4 regions of the Massilia sp. TWR1-2-2 genome follow, and region 3 is predicted to be linked to each of the others. Evidence: predicted binding sites of a transcription regulator. Region 3 holds the regulator's gene; each other region holds the start of a gene.

Region 1 (3,669 bases), on a different contig from region 3:
GATCATGCGGGCGATGTGGCGCTGGGTGACGTGGCCGATTTCGTGCGACATCACCGACGCCAGTTCCGACTCGTTCTGCGCCGCCAGCAGCAGGCCGGTGTGGGCCGCGATGAAGCCGCCTGGCAGCGCGAACGCGTTGAGCATCGGGTCGCGCACCGCGAAGAAATAGAAGTCGGCGCCGGTTTCGCCGCGTGCGCCGGGATAGGCGGCGACCAGCGCGCTGCCGAAATTGTTCAGGTATTCGAGGATGGCGTCGTCGTCGAGGAAATCGTGGTCGCGCCGCACGTCGCGCATGATCTCTTCGCCGAGCTTGCGCTCGATGACGGGCGACAGGTCGCCGCGGGCGCTGTCGCCGAGGGTCGGCAGGATGTTGTTGTTCGGCCTGAGCTGAGCCATGCCGGACGGCGGCGCGATGGCCAGCGCGGCAAACGCAGACAGGCAGGCGGCCGCCAGCAGGCGACGCGCGCGGGGCGCCGGAAGCCCGACGGCAGGATCGATTTTCGATTTCACGGTGCTATCATACCTGCAACCGCGGCGCTGGCACCGCGCCCCGCGCGCACCGAAACATTTGTTACCTCAACCGACTGAAGCCTCCATGACCAATGACACCAATCTGACCCACTTCGACAGCGCCGGCCAGGCCCACATGGTCGACGTCGGCGCCAAGGCCGACACCCAGCGCGTCGCCGTGGCCGCCGGCACCATCCGCATGAAGCCGGACACGCTGACGCTGATCGTGTCCGGCAATGCCAAGAAAGGCGACGTGCTCGGCATCGCCCGCATCGCCGCCATCATGGGCGCCAAGCGCACCAGCGACCTGATTCCGCTGTGCCACCCGCTGGCGCTGACGCGGGTGACGGTGGATTTCGACGTCGACCAGCCAGCCAGCAGCGTGCACTGCCGCGCGCAGGTGGAGACGTTTGGCAAAACTGGCGTGGAAATGGAAGCGCTGACTGCCGTGCAGATCGGCCTGCTGACCATTTACGACATGTGCAAGGCGGTCGATCGGGGCATGGTGATGACCAATGTGCGGGTGCTGGAAAAGCACGGCGGCAAAAGCGGAGATTGGTTGGCGGCAGTGTAAGGCCGCAACGATGCCGAGAAGGCGCGTTTTTGATCAACCGAACTTCTGCGACGCTAACTGATCTGAACATCAACGCACCACGCAGTCTGAGCTATCCGCTCGGACATCGTGAGGTCGCACCAATCTTTCGAAAGTGAGGTCATGATGAAAACAAGTGCATGGCTGTTCGCAGCAGCAATGGGCGCCGCCGGCCTGGCGCTGGCGCAATCCGCCCCCCAATCCGCCGTCACAGAAAGTACCGATCCGGCAAAGATCGCTGAAATCGAGCGCCATGCTCAGGACCTCGCGGCGCGCACGCAGTCGTCCGCCGCCGCAACCACGAACGAGCATCAACATGCCAAAAAGCCTCACAGCGCACGCCACCACAAGCACAAAGCGAAGAATAAGTCGGCGATGCAAGACAATGCGCCGTCGGATCAGCCGGCCACCATCGAAGGTAAATAGCCTAGGACACTGACTTGCTGCCGATGCTGGCTTCCTGCATCGAGCGGTTGTCGGACCGGCTCGAGATGTTCAGCTACGGCGTTCAGTTCGTCAACCTCGATTCGTCCCACCACACCCTGCTGCAGAACATGACCTACGAGGCGCTGATCGCCGATCGTCAGAAGGTCGTTGGATCGCCGGGCCTGAATGACAAAATCCCCGCTGGCGTCGCCGCCAGCAGGGATTTTGGTAAGGGCGGCGCCGGATGCCGCATAACGCTACATTATGTCGCTGCTCCGGTGCAGACGCTGGCTGGGCCGACGAGTTTCTGGACTACCGTGGTGGCGCAGGTCCACTTGCCGTCGGTGGCGTTACGGCTCAGGGTGATGGTCTTGCCCTTGACTTGAGCCGAGCCGCCGACGATGGTCGCGGTGACAACGCCAGCCGTGGTGGAGGTGGTGACGACGATCGTGGTGTTGGCGTTTGCAGCTTGTACGCCGACTGCGGCCTCGGTTGCTGCTGGCGCGGTGCCGGCTGCCGGAATGACCGGGGTCAGACCGTCGTTCAGTGCGACTTCGAAACCCGTCTTGGCAGGGGCTACTTCAGCCAGCGCAGCGGCAAATTTCGATTTGGCGACATAGTCCTGGTACGCAGGAATTGCCACGGCAGCCAGGATACCGATAATAGCCACAACGATCATCAGTTCGATCAGGGTGAAACCAGCTTGTGCCTTCTTAACCATTTTCATCGATTTCATTTTGTTGCTCCTAGTGTAGGGGGTTAACACGTTGAATGCTTCTGAGTTTATGTATAGCAACAGACGTGCCAGCTTGGAAATATACGTTTTCGTTGTAGTGACGCTATTAACCGTCAATTGATCGACATGTTTTGTCCGCCCGCTGACAAATTTTGTCAGACCGCCGGCAAAAGCTTGTCACTTTCTGACGCCGAGGCCGCGACAGACTGGCGACCTGCGCGATTACCTGTTTGAACTCCCTCGGCCGCGCGCATCCTCTCAACGGCGATGAGTCTTATTGAATGCCGTTCACCGCTATTTCGAAAGGCCCAACTGAGTGGGGCCATCGCTAAATTAAGAACCCCGGCTTGCGTCGCCGCAAGCCGGGGTTTTCGTTCAGCCGGCGCCTGCGCGCCGCTAAATTACGTCGCTGCGCCCGTGCAGACGGTAGCCGGGCCAACGAGTTTCTGGACTACCGTGGTGGCGCAGGTCCACTTGCCGTCGGTGGCGTTACGGCTCAGGGTGATGGTCTTGTCCTTGACTTGAGCCGAGCCGCCGACGATGGTCGCGGTGACAACGCCAGCCGTGGTGGAGGTGGTGACGACGATCGTGGTATTGGCGTTTGCAGCTTGTACGCCGACTGCGGCTTCGGTTGCTGCCGGCGCGGTGCCGGCTGCCGGGATGACCGGGGTCAGGCCGTCGTTCAGCGCAACTTCGAAGCCCGTTTTGGCAGGGGCTACTTCAGCCAGCGCAGCGGCAAATTTCGACTTGGCGACATAGTCCTGGTACGCAGGAATTGCCACAGCAGCGAGGATACCGATAATAGCAACAACGATCATCAGTTCGATCAGGGTGAAACCAGCTTGTGCCTTCTTAACCATTTTCATCGATTTCATTTTGCTGCTCCTAGTGTAGGGGGTTAATACGTTCAATGCTTCTGAGTTTATTTAGAGCAACATCCGTGCCAGCTGAAAATACGCGTTTTCGTTGCAGTGACGTTATTTAACATTAATTGGATCGACATTTTTTGTCTGCCCTCTGACAAATTCTGTCAGGCCGCCGAAAAAATCTGTCAATTTCTGACGCGATCGCCCCTACCTTGACACGTCCGCGCGCCCGGCACGGGGAGGCCGCGACAGGCTCGCGACCCGAACGATTAACTGTTCGACCTCGCTCGGCCGCGCAGCTCCCGACGGCGGTCAGGTCGGTTTGACTCCGCCGTTCACCGCTAGTTCGAACGGCCCGACTGAGTGGGGCGTTCGCTCAATGAAAGACCCCGGCTTGCGTCGCCGCAAGCCGGGGTTTTCGGTCAGCCGGCGCGTGGGCGCCGCTAAATTACGTCGCCGCGCCCGTGCAGACGCTAGCCGGGCCAACGAGTTTCTGGACTACCGTGGTGGCGCAGGTCCACTTGCCGTCGGTGGCGTTA
Region 2 (3,669 bases), on a different contig from region 3:
CTGAGTATCGGCCACCACCACCATGGCGGCGGCGGCGCGCACGGCGGCGCCGGCATCGACGCGGCCGAAACCGAACAAGGGATCACGGCCGGCTGCGCCGAGGTCGACCGACGTCGAGTACAGTAGTTGCTCGATCTTGGCGCCGTCGAGCGACGGATTGGCGGCCATCATGACGGCGGCAACGCCGGCAGCGAGCGGGCTCGAAAACGAGGTGCCGCTCCAGGCCTGGTAGGCACCGCCGCGCGAGGTGGTCCAGATGCCGGTGCCCGGCGCCGACAAGTGGACAAAGGCGCCGAAGCTGGAGAAGCCGGCCTTGGCATCGGACCCATCGGTGGCCGAGACTACGATCATCGAGTTCGTCACGGAGGCGGCTTGATCGGTGCCGGTGTTACCGGCCGAAACGAACACCAGGCCGCCCTTCGATTTCAGGTAGTCGGCGGCGCTGGCCACGGCGGCGCTTTCGGTCAGGCTGCCGTAGGAGATGTTGGCCACCCGGGCGCCGTGGTCGGCGGCGTAGGTCAGGCCGCTGGCGGCGGTACTGTAATAGGCGTAGCACTTGCCGACGGACGCATCGAAGAAGGCAATGCGGATCGGCATGATCTTTGCGCTGCCGGCCATGCCGGCGACGCCGACGCCGTTGTTGGTGGCGGCAGCGGCGGTGCCGGCTACTGCCGTGCCGTGGCCGCAGACGTCGGCGACATCGGTATTGTTATCGTAGACATTGAAGCCGGCCACCAGGTTCGGCGCCAGGTCCGGGTGGGTCGTGTCGACGCCCGAGTCGAGGATCGCCACCGTCACGCCGGCGCCTTGGGACACATCCCAGGCGGTGTCCGCACCGATTTTGCTCAGATGCCATGCGCTGCCGGCGTACGGGTCGTTCGTGCTCATCGTGACTGCCACTCGCTTGTCGAGCTCGGCAAATTTCAGGTGCGGATTGTGGCGCAGGCGCTCGATGACGGCCGTCTCCGACGCATTGCCCGGCAGGTCGACGATGTGGACATTGCTCTGGCCGAGCTTGCGGCGCTTGCCGCCGTGGACTTTCAGGATCGTGTCGAGGTCATCGTTGGACAGGCCCGGGCGGGCTTCGACCAGGATGCGGCCGCGGGCATATTCAGACTGACCAGCGGCGGACGGCGGCGCGGCGAAAGCAGGAAAAGCGAGGGTGGCGAGGGTGGCGGCGACCAGCGAAACGATCAGCTTCTGTTGCGGATAGATGAGTTGCATATGAGGTGTCCTGTTTTAAAAGTTTCTAAAACAAGACTGCGACGACCGGCGAGCATCCGCCGTCGGGACATTATCCGACGCTCGAAAGTAACGCCCGGTGAGCCTCTCAGCCCACCTTCTTGTCTGGCAGTCCTGCCGTCATGGGGCGTATGCCCTTTAGACCGTTGACTTTGCGTCCCACGCTTTCGCGTGGTATGCCCTGTTTCAGATTTCAAGCTAAATCATAATTGAACAAATTCCGTACGGCAATAAAAATATTTGTTTCCGCGCACATTTAATAGCTTCTCTTGATAAAGATTAATATTACGTTCGCGTCATCATCTTTTGTCATTCTACAAACGTGTATAGCAAGAATGTTATCTGTGGAACCGCTCCGCTTAAAGCTATCTACCGCTTCTGCTCAGTAAAGAAAATTAATAATTGGCTACGATTACACGGATGGGTCGACGTCTTTTTGATAGCCGTTACAGAATCGACTTACAAATTGTTACTAATTTCCGCGTTTCTACCGCACCGAATTAACAAACCAAATTCTTGCCTGAATTGTTATCAATGAAACATTACATTTCCTATCGGTGTCGATAATATTTACAGTAACTGCCGGACATGTTTATCGAGCAAAAGCAAGTGCCTGATTTATCGGTCTATTTTTTTTTGGCACGAAAAATGCTTACTGATTGTCACCAAACTAAAAACGGGGAACTATAATGAAACTGAAACAGAGCCTTCTTGCCATGATTATCGGTGCCGCCTTCGCACACTCGAGCGCCATGGCAGGTCAAGTCAAGATTAACTATTCGGACGCCGGTTTTTTCAACGGCACGCTGACGCCGACCACGCCAGCTTCAACCGTGTGGGCAACCGCGCTGTTTGAAGATGACGGAGTTGGAATGGTCAAGCTGACCATGACCGTCAGTGCCGCGCTGGCAGGGACCTCATCGTACGTGAGCCAGTGGTATTTCAACGTCCTGAACACGCCAACTCTGACGTTCCTGAACATCGACGCGCCGGCTGCGAACAGTATCGCCTACGGCAGTAACTGTTGCCAGGTGAACGGCCCTAGCGGGAATTTCGACCTGAATTTCTCGTTCAATACTAACAATCCGGGCAATCTCGCGCAGGGCGCGAATTCAATCTACCGGATCACCGGCGCTGGCTTGTCCGCCGCATCGTTCAACCAGCTGACCCCGCTCGAAAACGGTGGCCGTGGTGGCTTCCTGTCGGCGGTAAAAGTTCAGGGTGACGGCATCAGCTACGACGTTCGCGGCATTCTGGACAATGGCGTCATCAATCCCCAGGGCGACGTGCCTGAGCCAGGCACCCTCGCCTTGCTCGGCCTCGGCCTGCTGGGCGCTGCGCTGACGCGTCGCCGCCGTACCTAACCACGCTACGCTCTCCGCGACCCTGGCTGGACGCTATCACGTTCAGCCAGGTTTTTTTTTGCCTCATCTTGCCAGGCCGCGGATAGCACGCTGCCCTCGCGCCGGTTTCACTACTGCCGCGCCCCGCCGAACAGGGCGGCCACCAGCGGATCGCGCATGGCCGTGGCGCACCGTCCGCCGCGCGCGCAGGCCGCGTACCGACAGCTCGGCGATCAGCGCATCGAGCCGCTCGATGCGCAGCAGTGAAGACGGTCTCATGATCGCTACGATCGTTCACGCGCTGGCCGGCTTTGCCGCCCGCGGGTGCATCAGCCAGATCCAGACCAGCGCGATGAAGTAGGTGGCCGGGATCATCGTAAACAACAGCGTGTAGTTGTTGTCGCTGCGGGTCAGCACGAAGCCGACGATCTGCGTCATGAACATGCCGCCGATGGCCGAACAGGTGCCGCCGATGCCGAACATCGACGCCACCGCGTTCTTTGGCGCCATATCCATCGCCAGGCTCCAGATGTTGGCGGTCCACGCCTGGTGCGCGGCAATCGCCACCGAGATGTAAGCCACCGCCATCCACAGCCCCTTGGCCGACGACACGAACATGATCGGCGCGATGCACAGGCCGCACAGCAGCATCGTCACCAGCCGCGCCGGGATGGCGCGCATGCCGCGCACGATCAGCCAGGAAGACAAGCCGCCGCCGGCGATGCTGCCGATGTCGGCCATCAGGTAAATGACGATCAGCGGCGCGCCAAGCTGGGTGATGCTGATGCCGAGCTGGTACTGCTGGTTCAGGTAAGGCGGCAGCCAGTACAGGTAGAACCAGAACACCGGCGCCGTCAGCATGTGGCCGATCGCGAACGTCCAGGTGGCGCGCATGCGGATCACGTCGCGAAACGCGACCTTCGCCGCCGCCGGTTCGGCCGCGCCCTGGATGTGCGCCAGTTCTGCCTTGCTGACGGTCGGATGCTGGTCCGGATCGTGGTAGTTGCGCCACCAGAAAAACAGCCACACCACGCCGGCGGCGCCGATCACCCAGAACACCTGCTGCCAGCCCCACACCGCCAGC
Region 3 (3,669 bases):
AAGTGGCGGTCGATGGTGGTGCGCTCGGTTTCCAGCATGGCGGCGCCGGCGGCGAACGGCGCGGCGAAGGCGACCAGCGCTTCGCGCAGCTGCGCGCCAGGCGTCGATTCAATCAACTGCGCCAGCGCCGGCATCTGCGCCTGCGGCACGAAGGTGTCGGCCAGGCCCGCGTACAGCGCGTCTGCGGCGCGGATGGTCAAGCCGGTCAGCCCAAGGTAGTAGCCCAGCCTGCCCGGTGCGCGCGACAGGAAATAGCTGCCGCCGACATCCGGGAACAAGCCGATGTTTACTTCGGGCATCGCCATCTTGGTGCCGTCGGTAACCACGCGCAGGCCGCGCGGACCCGCTTCAGCGATGCCGAGGCCGCCGCCCATGACGACGCCGTCCATCAACGCGACGTACGGTTTCGGGTAGTGATAGATCAAATGGTTGAGGCGATATTCCTCGGTGAAAAAGTCTTCCAGCGAAGCGCTGCCGCCGGTGGTCGGCGCGCTGCCGACGTCGTAGAAGAAACGGATGTCGCCGCCGGCGCACAAGGCTTTTTCGGAGGTGCTGCGAAGCACGACAGCGTCGACCTGCGGATCGTCGCGCCAGGCCAGCAGCGCGTCGGTCAGCGCGCGCACCATGTCGAGCGACAGCGAATTGAGCGAACGGGGACGGTCGAGCGTGATGACGCCGGTGCCGTTGGCAACATGGGTTTTGACGAAGTCGGTCATGGTGTGCTTGTCGATGTTAAAGCTGCATTCTAGCGCACGCCAGCACCTCATCCGTGCAGGGTGAAATCGAATTGAAAAGGGCGCCGTGAAGGCGCCCTCGCTTGCTCGATCGGCCGGCTTACGCAGCGGCGATGATCTCTTCCTCAGGCAGGTGCTTGATGGCCTTGTGGCCATGTTCCTGCAGCTGGGATTTGTACTTCATGACCTGGCGATCGAGCTTGTCGATCAGTGTGTCGATCGCCGCGTACAGGTCGTGCGACATGCTGGCGACATTGACCGTCTTGCCCGGCAACCGCAGATTGACTTCGGCTTTTTGCCGCTTTTCTTTTTCAGTAAGATTGTCAACTGTGAGGATCACGGCAATGTCGATGACTTGATCGAAATGTCGCTTCACTCGCTCCAGTTTGGTTTGTACGTAATCGCGGATGGCTGGTGTCACTTCAAGATGATGTCCACTGATTGTGAGATTCATACACACTCCTTTGATGATGTCGCTTCCTGTTCATGCGTCATAAGCGCAGAGGAACATCGTAAAAACTTTACAGACTTTTCCTGAGAGTTACAGGTGGGATCTTCAGCGCTTCGCGGTACTTGGCGACTGTGCGCCGCGCAATGACCATTCCCTGTTCCCCCAGCATGTCTGCAATCTTACTGTCTGATAGTGGGTTTTTAGGGTCTTCTGCTCCTGTCAGTTGCACGATGAGTGCCCGTATCGCCGTCGAGGATGCTTCTCCTCCTGCTTCAGTGGCGACGTGGCTACCAAAAAAATATTTCAACTCAAACATTCCATGCGGTGTCAGCATGTATTTCTGAGTTGTGACCCGAGAAATAGTACTCTCGTGTAAACCCAGTGTATCAGCAATTTCACGCAGCACAAGGGGGCGCATGGCAACTGCGCCGTGGGAAAAGAAATTGCGTTGGCGCTCAACAATAGCTTGCGCCACGCGCAGGATCGTATCGAAGCGCTGGCGCATATTCTTGATCAACCACTTGGCTTCCTGCAACTGCGCGCCCATCTGCCCTTCGCCCTTGCCCTGCTTGAGCAAGTTGGCGTACATGCTGTTGACGCGCAGCCGCGGCATCACGTCGTGGTTCAATGTCACCGTCCAGCCGCTCTTGGATTTGCGCACGATGACGTCCGGCACCACGTAGTCTGACGCACCTGAACCGAACGCGGCGCCCGGGTGAGGATTGCACTGGCGAATCACGCACTGCGCCTCACGCAGGTCCTCGTCGTCGCAGTCGAGCGATTTTTTCAGCTTGTTGAATTCGCGCTGGGCAAACCACGTCAGGTGGTCCGTGACAATCTTCAGCGCCATGCGCCGCGTGACCATCGGTACGCCCGGCATGCGGCGGATCTGCAGCGCCAGGCATTCGGACGCGTTGCGCGCGCCGACGCCGACCGGATCAAAACTTTGCAGCAGCGACAGCGCCGTCTTCAGTTCATCGAGATCGAGTTCGAGTTCGGGCGGCATGCGCTCGAAGATCTCTTCGAGCGACTCGGTCAGGTAGCCGTTGTCGTCGAGCGCGTCGACCATCAGTTCGACCAGCGCGCGGTCGCGCACTTCCAGCACGGCCAGGCGCATCTGCTCCATCAGGTGGTCGCGCAGGGTCACCGCGGACGCTTCGAGCTGCGGGCGCGAGTCCTCGTCGTCGGGCGCCTTGTTGCGGGCGGACTCGCCCCAGTCGTCGCTGTCGGCGCCGCTTTCGGCCGGCGCGCTGTCGACGTCGCCGCCCTCGCCTTCCGCCGCTGGCGCATCGGCCGGCGGCGCATCCTGCGCGCCTGGCTCGGGCGCAGCTTCACCGGGCGCGGCGCTCGAGCCGATGGCGCCGTCGGCGAGCAGCCGCACCGAGTTGTCCAGCGGGTCGTCGAGCCGCTCGAGCAGCGGATTGTCCGACAGCAGATGCTCGAGTTCCTGGTGCAGTTCAAGCGTGGACAACTGCAGCAGGCGTATCGACTGCTGCAGTTGCGGCGTGAGCGCCAGGTGTTGCGAGGTCCGTAGCTGGAGTGACTGTTTCATCGCTACATCCGGAAGTGTTCACCGAGGTAGACGCGCCGCACCGATTCGTCTGCAATGATGTCGTCGGGGCGGCCCGACGCAAGCACCGCGCCCTGGTTGATGATGTAGGCGCGGTCGCAGATGCCGAGCGTCTCGCGCACGTTGTGGTCGGTGATCAGCACGCCGATGCCGCGCTCCTTGAGGAAGCGCACGATGCGCTGGATCTCGATGACCGCGATCGGGTCGACGCCGGCGAACGGCTCGTCGAGCAGCACGAAGCGCGGATTGGTGGCGAGCGCGCGCGCGATCTCGACCCGGCGCCGTTCGCCGCCCGACAGCGACAGCGCCTGGTTCTCGCGCAGCTTCTCGATCTGCAGGTCGGCCAGCAGCGTGTCGAGGCGCTGGTTGATCTGCGCCTTGGTCAGCGCCTTGCCATCGACCTTCTGCAGTTCGAGCACCGCGCGGATATTGTCTTCCACCGTCAGCTTGCGAAACACCGACGCTTCCTGCGGCAGGTACGACAGGCCGAGCGAGGCGCGGCGGTGAATCGGCATGCTCGAGATGTCGACGCCGCTGATGTCGATCGAGCCGGCGTCCGACGGCACCAGGCCGACGATCATGTAGAACGAGGTAGTCTTGCCGGCGCCGTTGGGTCCGAGCAGTCCGACCACTTCGCCGCACTCGACCTGCAGCGAGACGTCGCGCACCACCAGGCGCTTGCCGTAGCTCTTTTGCAGGCCGCGTACGATCAGGGTACTGCCGCAGCTTTGTTCCATTATTGTTTTCCTGGGGCCGGAGCCGCCGGAGCGGGCGACCTGCGCGAGTCGATGATCCACTCGACGCGGCCGCCACCGGTCTTGCTCTCGCCCGTAGCGGTATTGGTCGTGGTGACAACTTCCTTGCGGCTGTCATACGAAATGAACGCGCCTTCAGAGCTGCCGGTTACCCGCGTG
Region 4 (3,669 bases), on a different contig from region 3:
GACTGCGCTGCGACTGGCCCATGCCGTCGCGGATCACTTTGCCGCCGCCGAACTTGACCTCCTCGCCATATAGAGCGAAGTCCTGTTCGATCTCGATGAACAGGTCGGTGTCGGCAAGACGGATGCGCTCGCCCGTGGTGGGTCCGTACATTTCGGCGTAGGCCTGGCGTGTGATGGTAGTCATTCGAGCGCCCCCATCACCAGGCCATTGAAGCCGTAGACGTGGCGCGCGCCGGCCAGGTCGACCAGTTCGACGGTGCGCTGCTGGCCCGGCTCGAAGCGCACCGCGGTGCCGGCGGCGATATTGAGGCGCATGCCGCGCGCATCGGCGCGGTCGAACAGCAGGGCCGTGTTGACCTCGAAAAAATGGAAGTGCGAGCCGACCTGGATCGGCCGGTCGCCGTTGTTGGCCACCACCAGCGTGACCGTGCGGCGGCCGACGTTGATCTCGATGTCGTCGGATTCAAGCAGGTATTGGCCGGGGATCATGGCGCCCTCAGGGAATCGGGTTGTGGACGGTAACGAGCTTGCTGCCATCCGGGAAGGTGGCCTCGACCTGGATGTCGGGGATCATTTCGGCGATGCCGTCCATGACATCGCCGCGCGTCAGGATCGTGGCGCCCTCGGACATCAGCTGGGCGACCGTCTTGACGTCGCGCGCGCCCTCAAGGATGGCGGCGCTGATGAGAGCCACCGCTTCGGGATAATTGAGTTTGAGGCCGCGCGCCAGGCGCCGTTCGGCCAGCAGGCCCGCGGTAAAGATCAGCAGCTTGTCTTTTTCGGGTGGAGTCAGGTCCATATGCCAGTCCTTTTATGTGTTCCAGATGCGCGGCAGCGGCGCATCGCAGCCAAGCAGGTGCGGACGCAGCGCCTGCCATACTTTGAAAATGGCGCCGCGCGCCGCTTCGCTGTCGTCGCCCAGGTAGCGCGCCACGCACACCGACTTGACCTGGCTAAGCGCCAGAGCCGGGTCGATGGCGCGCATGCTGGCCAACAGGGGCGCGGGCATCGGCGGGCCGACGGCGATGAGGGTTGCGCAGACCGAGGCGCCGTGCAGCCCGAAACGGCTGTTGATGCCGCCGGCGTCGATCGCGCCCTGCTCCCACCACACCAGCTTACCGGCGCTGCGAACCTGGGTGCGCTGGCGGATCACGCCGCGGCGGAACGACTCACCCGATGCGCGCCGACCGAAGCACAGGATCTCGCCGCCGATGTAGCGCGCGCCTTCCTCCAGTTGGACATCGTGATCGAGCACCACGTTCGCGTCGTCGAAAAATATGGTCTCCTGCGGCATCCACTCGAAGGCGACGCCGGCGCAGGCGCGAATGCGCACGTCCTGGCGCGACACGCGGCCGTTGGCGCGATACCACTTCGACGCGACCGGCGTGGTGAGGAAGGCGTGACTGCCGGCGCCGGCGTCGGCAGCGAGTTCGAGGCAATCGCCGCCGACCACGCCGCCGGGCGGATGGATGACGATGGCGTGGCAGATGCGCGAGCCTTCCGGATACAACGGCTTTTGCACGCGCAGCGGTCCGCTGTGCGCGCGTTCGATCAGGCGGGTGACGCCGGCATCGTTGGCGAAGCGCAGCAGCAAGCTGGCGCGCCAGGCGGTGGTGGGATGGTCGGAGCGTGGGCAGTCTGGCATGACCCAAGGGTTAGCAGGATGCGTGCCAAGCGGCCCGCACCGGCCTGGCGCAGCGATGAGCGAACCCCCAGCTACCAAGTTCCTGGAGTGCGGCCATGCACTGCCGCGCGCACCGTGGCGGTGCACTGAAGTGCTGGTGTCAGCGTCACGAAGTCACGCTTTTCCGGTCAGCTCGTCCCAGGCCATGACGGTACTTAAGTACACCTTGCCGTTGAGGGTCGACAGCAGGTCGCTCGCCTTCAGGCGGTCCATCACCGGGCCTTTGACCTCGGCCAGGTGTAATCCGATGCCGCGCCCGCGCAGCATCTGATTAAGTTCGGCCAGGCCAAACAGCGCGGACGTGTCGATCGCATTCACGGCCGACAGCACCAGCACCAGGTGCCGCGTGGACGGCCGCTGCGCCAGTTCGTCCTCGACGCGGGAGTTGACGGCTTCGACGTTGCCGAAGAAAAGACCGGCGTCGATGCGCAGCATGAGGACGTCGGGTGCGGTGCCTGCCGGGTAGCGCTCGATATTGCGAAAGTGTTCGGTGCCGGCGATGCGGCCCAACACCGCGATGTGGGGGCGGCTGGCGCGCCAGATCAGGGTGCCCATCGACAGCACCACGCCGATGACGACGCCCGCCTCCACGCCCAACGCCAGCACGCCGGCGGCTGTGGCCACCAGCGCGAGCGCGTCGCCGCGGTCGTAGCGCATCGCCACGCGCAGCGTCGACAGTTCGAGCATGGTGAGGACGGCGACGATGATGGTGGCGGCCAGCGCCGGCAGCGGGATCAGCGCCAGCCAGCCGGTGGGTGCGATCAGCGCGAGCGCGAGCAGCAGCGCGGTGATGATGCTGGCCAGCGGCGTGTTGGCGCCGGCGGCGAAATTGACAGCGGAGCGCGACATGCTGCCGGTGACCGGAAAGCCGCCCGTCAGCGCGCTGCCGATGTTGGCTGCGCCCAGGCCGATCAGCTCCATGTTGCTGTGTACTTTTTCCTGGCGCTTCAGGGCGAGCGCCTGGGCCGCGGACATGCTGATCAAGAAGATCATGAAGCCGATCAGCAGCGCCGGCTGCAGCAAGGAACGCCAGTGGGCGTGCGACAGCGCCAGGTTCAGGCTCGGCAAGCCGGTGGGCACCGCGCCGGTGGTGCGTACGTCGAGGCCGAGCGAGGCGACCAGCACAGTGGCGCCGATCACCACTGCCATCGGCGCCAGGCGCGCGCCAACATCGGCGGCGGCGGGACGCATGCCGAGGCGACGCAGCAATGGCGCCAGCCAGCTGCGCGCGGCCAGCAACAGCAGCAGCGAGCCGATGCCGAGCAGCGCGCTTGGCGGGTGCAGCGCGGGCAGGTCGGCACCGGTCAGCGCAGGAAGTTGGCCGTACGCGATCACCAGGGCCGAGCCGATGGTAAAGCCGCTCATGACGGGACGCGAGAAGAAATTGGCTAGAAAGCCGATACGCAGCAGGCCGCACACGAGCAGCACGACGCCCGACAACAGCGCCAGCTGCGCGGCCAGCACGATGTAGAGGCCGGAGCCGGCCGCCGCCAGCGGCGCCAGCGCGGCCGCCGTCATCAGCGAGATGATCGCCATCGGCCCGACCGACTGCGCCATGCTCGAGCCGAACAGCGCGTACAGCAGCGGCGGCAGGATGCTGGCGTACAGGCCGAAGACCGGCGGCAGGCCGGCCACCATGGCGTACGCCATCGCCTGCGGGATCATCATCATCGCCACGACGATGCCGGCGCTGATGTCGCCGGCGAGCAGGCCGCGCCGGTACTGCCTCAACCAGCCCAGCATGCCGCTCACCGCATCGCCAGTTCCACGCAGTTGCGTCCGGCGCGCTTGGCGCGCGCCAGTGCCGCGTTCACCCGCAGCATCAGCGAGTCGGCGCTTTCCTGGTCATTGAGTTGCGCCACCGCGAGGCTGATGGTGAGGCGGTCGCAGCCCGGGAAGGCGGTGCCGGCGATGGCAACGCGGATTTTCTCGGCCAACTTGAGGGCGTCGATCGCGTTGGTGTGCGCCGCGACGATCTGGAACTG

The links. Region 3 encodes sigma-54, which starts transcription at its own class of promoters, with help from an activator protein. Its sites were predicted from a motif close to TGGCANGNAANCTGCTTT; they were not measured.
Region 1: ACP7DD_RS12195 (pilin) is a predicted target of sigma-54. The motif match lies at 2,318-2,335, and genes of this name have one in related genera.
Region 2: ACP7DD_RS06715 (PEP-CTERM sorting domain-containing protein) is a predicted target of sigma-54. The motif match lies at 1,880-1,897, and genes of this name have one in related genera.
Region 4: ACP7DD_RS20730 (urease accessory protein UreD) is a predicted target of sigma-54. The motif match lies at 1,656-1,673, and genes of this name have one in related genera.

The regions. Positions count from the first base shown of each region.
Region 1 covers NZ_JAFCWM010000011.1:40,993-44,661, forward strand. Annotated here, with positions in the region: gene ACP7DD_RS12180 (M48 family metalloprotease) at 1-396, opposite strand, end outside; gene moaC (cyclic pyranopterin monophosphate synthase MoaC) at 596-1,084, shown strand; gene ACP7DD_RS12190 (hypothetical protein) at 1,229-1,528, shown strand; gene ACP7DD_RS12195 (pilin) at 1,791-2,264, opposite strand; gene ACP7DD_RS12200 (pilin) at 2,666-3,139, opposite strand; gene ACP7DD_RS12205 (pilin) at 3,579-3,669, opposite strand, start outside.
Region 2 covers NZ_JAFCWM010000005.1:144,365-148,033, forward strand. Annotated here, with positions in the region: gene ACP7DD_RS06710 (S8 family serine peptidase) at 1-1,224, opposite strand, end outside; cyclic di-GMP riboswitch class I at 1,347-1,433, opposite strand; gene ACP7DD_RS06715 (PEP-CTERM sorting domain-containing protein) at 1,932-2,606, shown strand; gene ACP7DD_RS06720 (MFS transporter) at 2,880-3,669, opposite strand, start outside.
Region 3 covers NZ_JAFCWM010000015.1:74,244-77,912, forward strand. Annotated here, with positions in the region: gene ACP7DD_RS15745 (enoyl-CoA hydratase/isomerase family protein) at 1-716, opposite strand, end outside; gene hpf (ribosome hibernation-promoting factor, HPF/YfiA family) at 835-1,188, opposite strand; gene ACP7DD_RS15755 (RNA polymerase factor sigma-54) at 1,256-2,737, opposite strand; gene lptB (LPS export ABC transporter ATP-binding protein) at 2,740-3,492, opposite strand; gene lptA (lipopolysaccharide transport periplasmic protein LptA) at 3,492-3,669, opposite strand, start outside.
Region 4 covers NZ_JAFCWM010000026.1:3,834-7,502, reverse strand. Annotated here, with positions in the region: gene ureC (urease subunit alpha) at 1-184, opposite strand, end outside; gene ACP7DD_RS20740 (urease subunit beta) at 181-489, opposite strand; gene ureA (urease subunit gamma) at 497-799, opposite strand; gene ACP7DD_RS20730 (urease accessory protein UreD) at 812-1,645, opposite strand; gene ACP7DD_RS20725 (SulP family inorganic anion transporter) at 1,799-3,427, opposite strand; gene ACP7DD_RS20720 (diguanylate cyclase) at 3,433-3,669, opposite strand, start outside.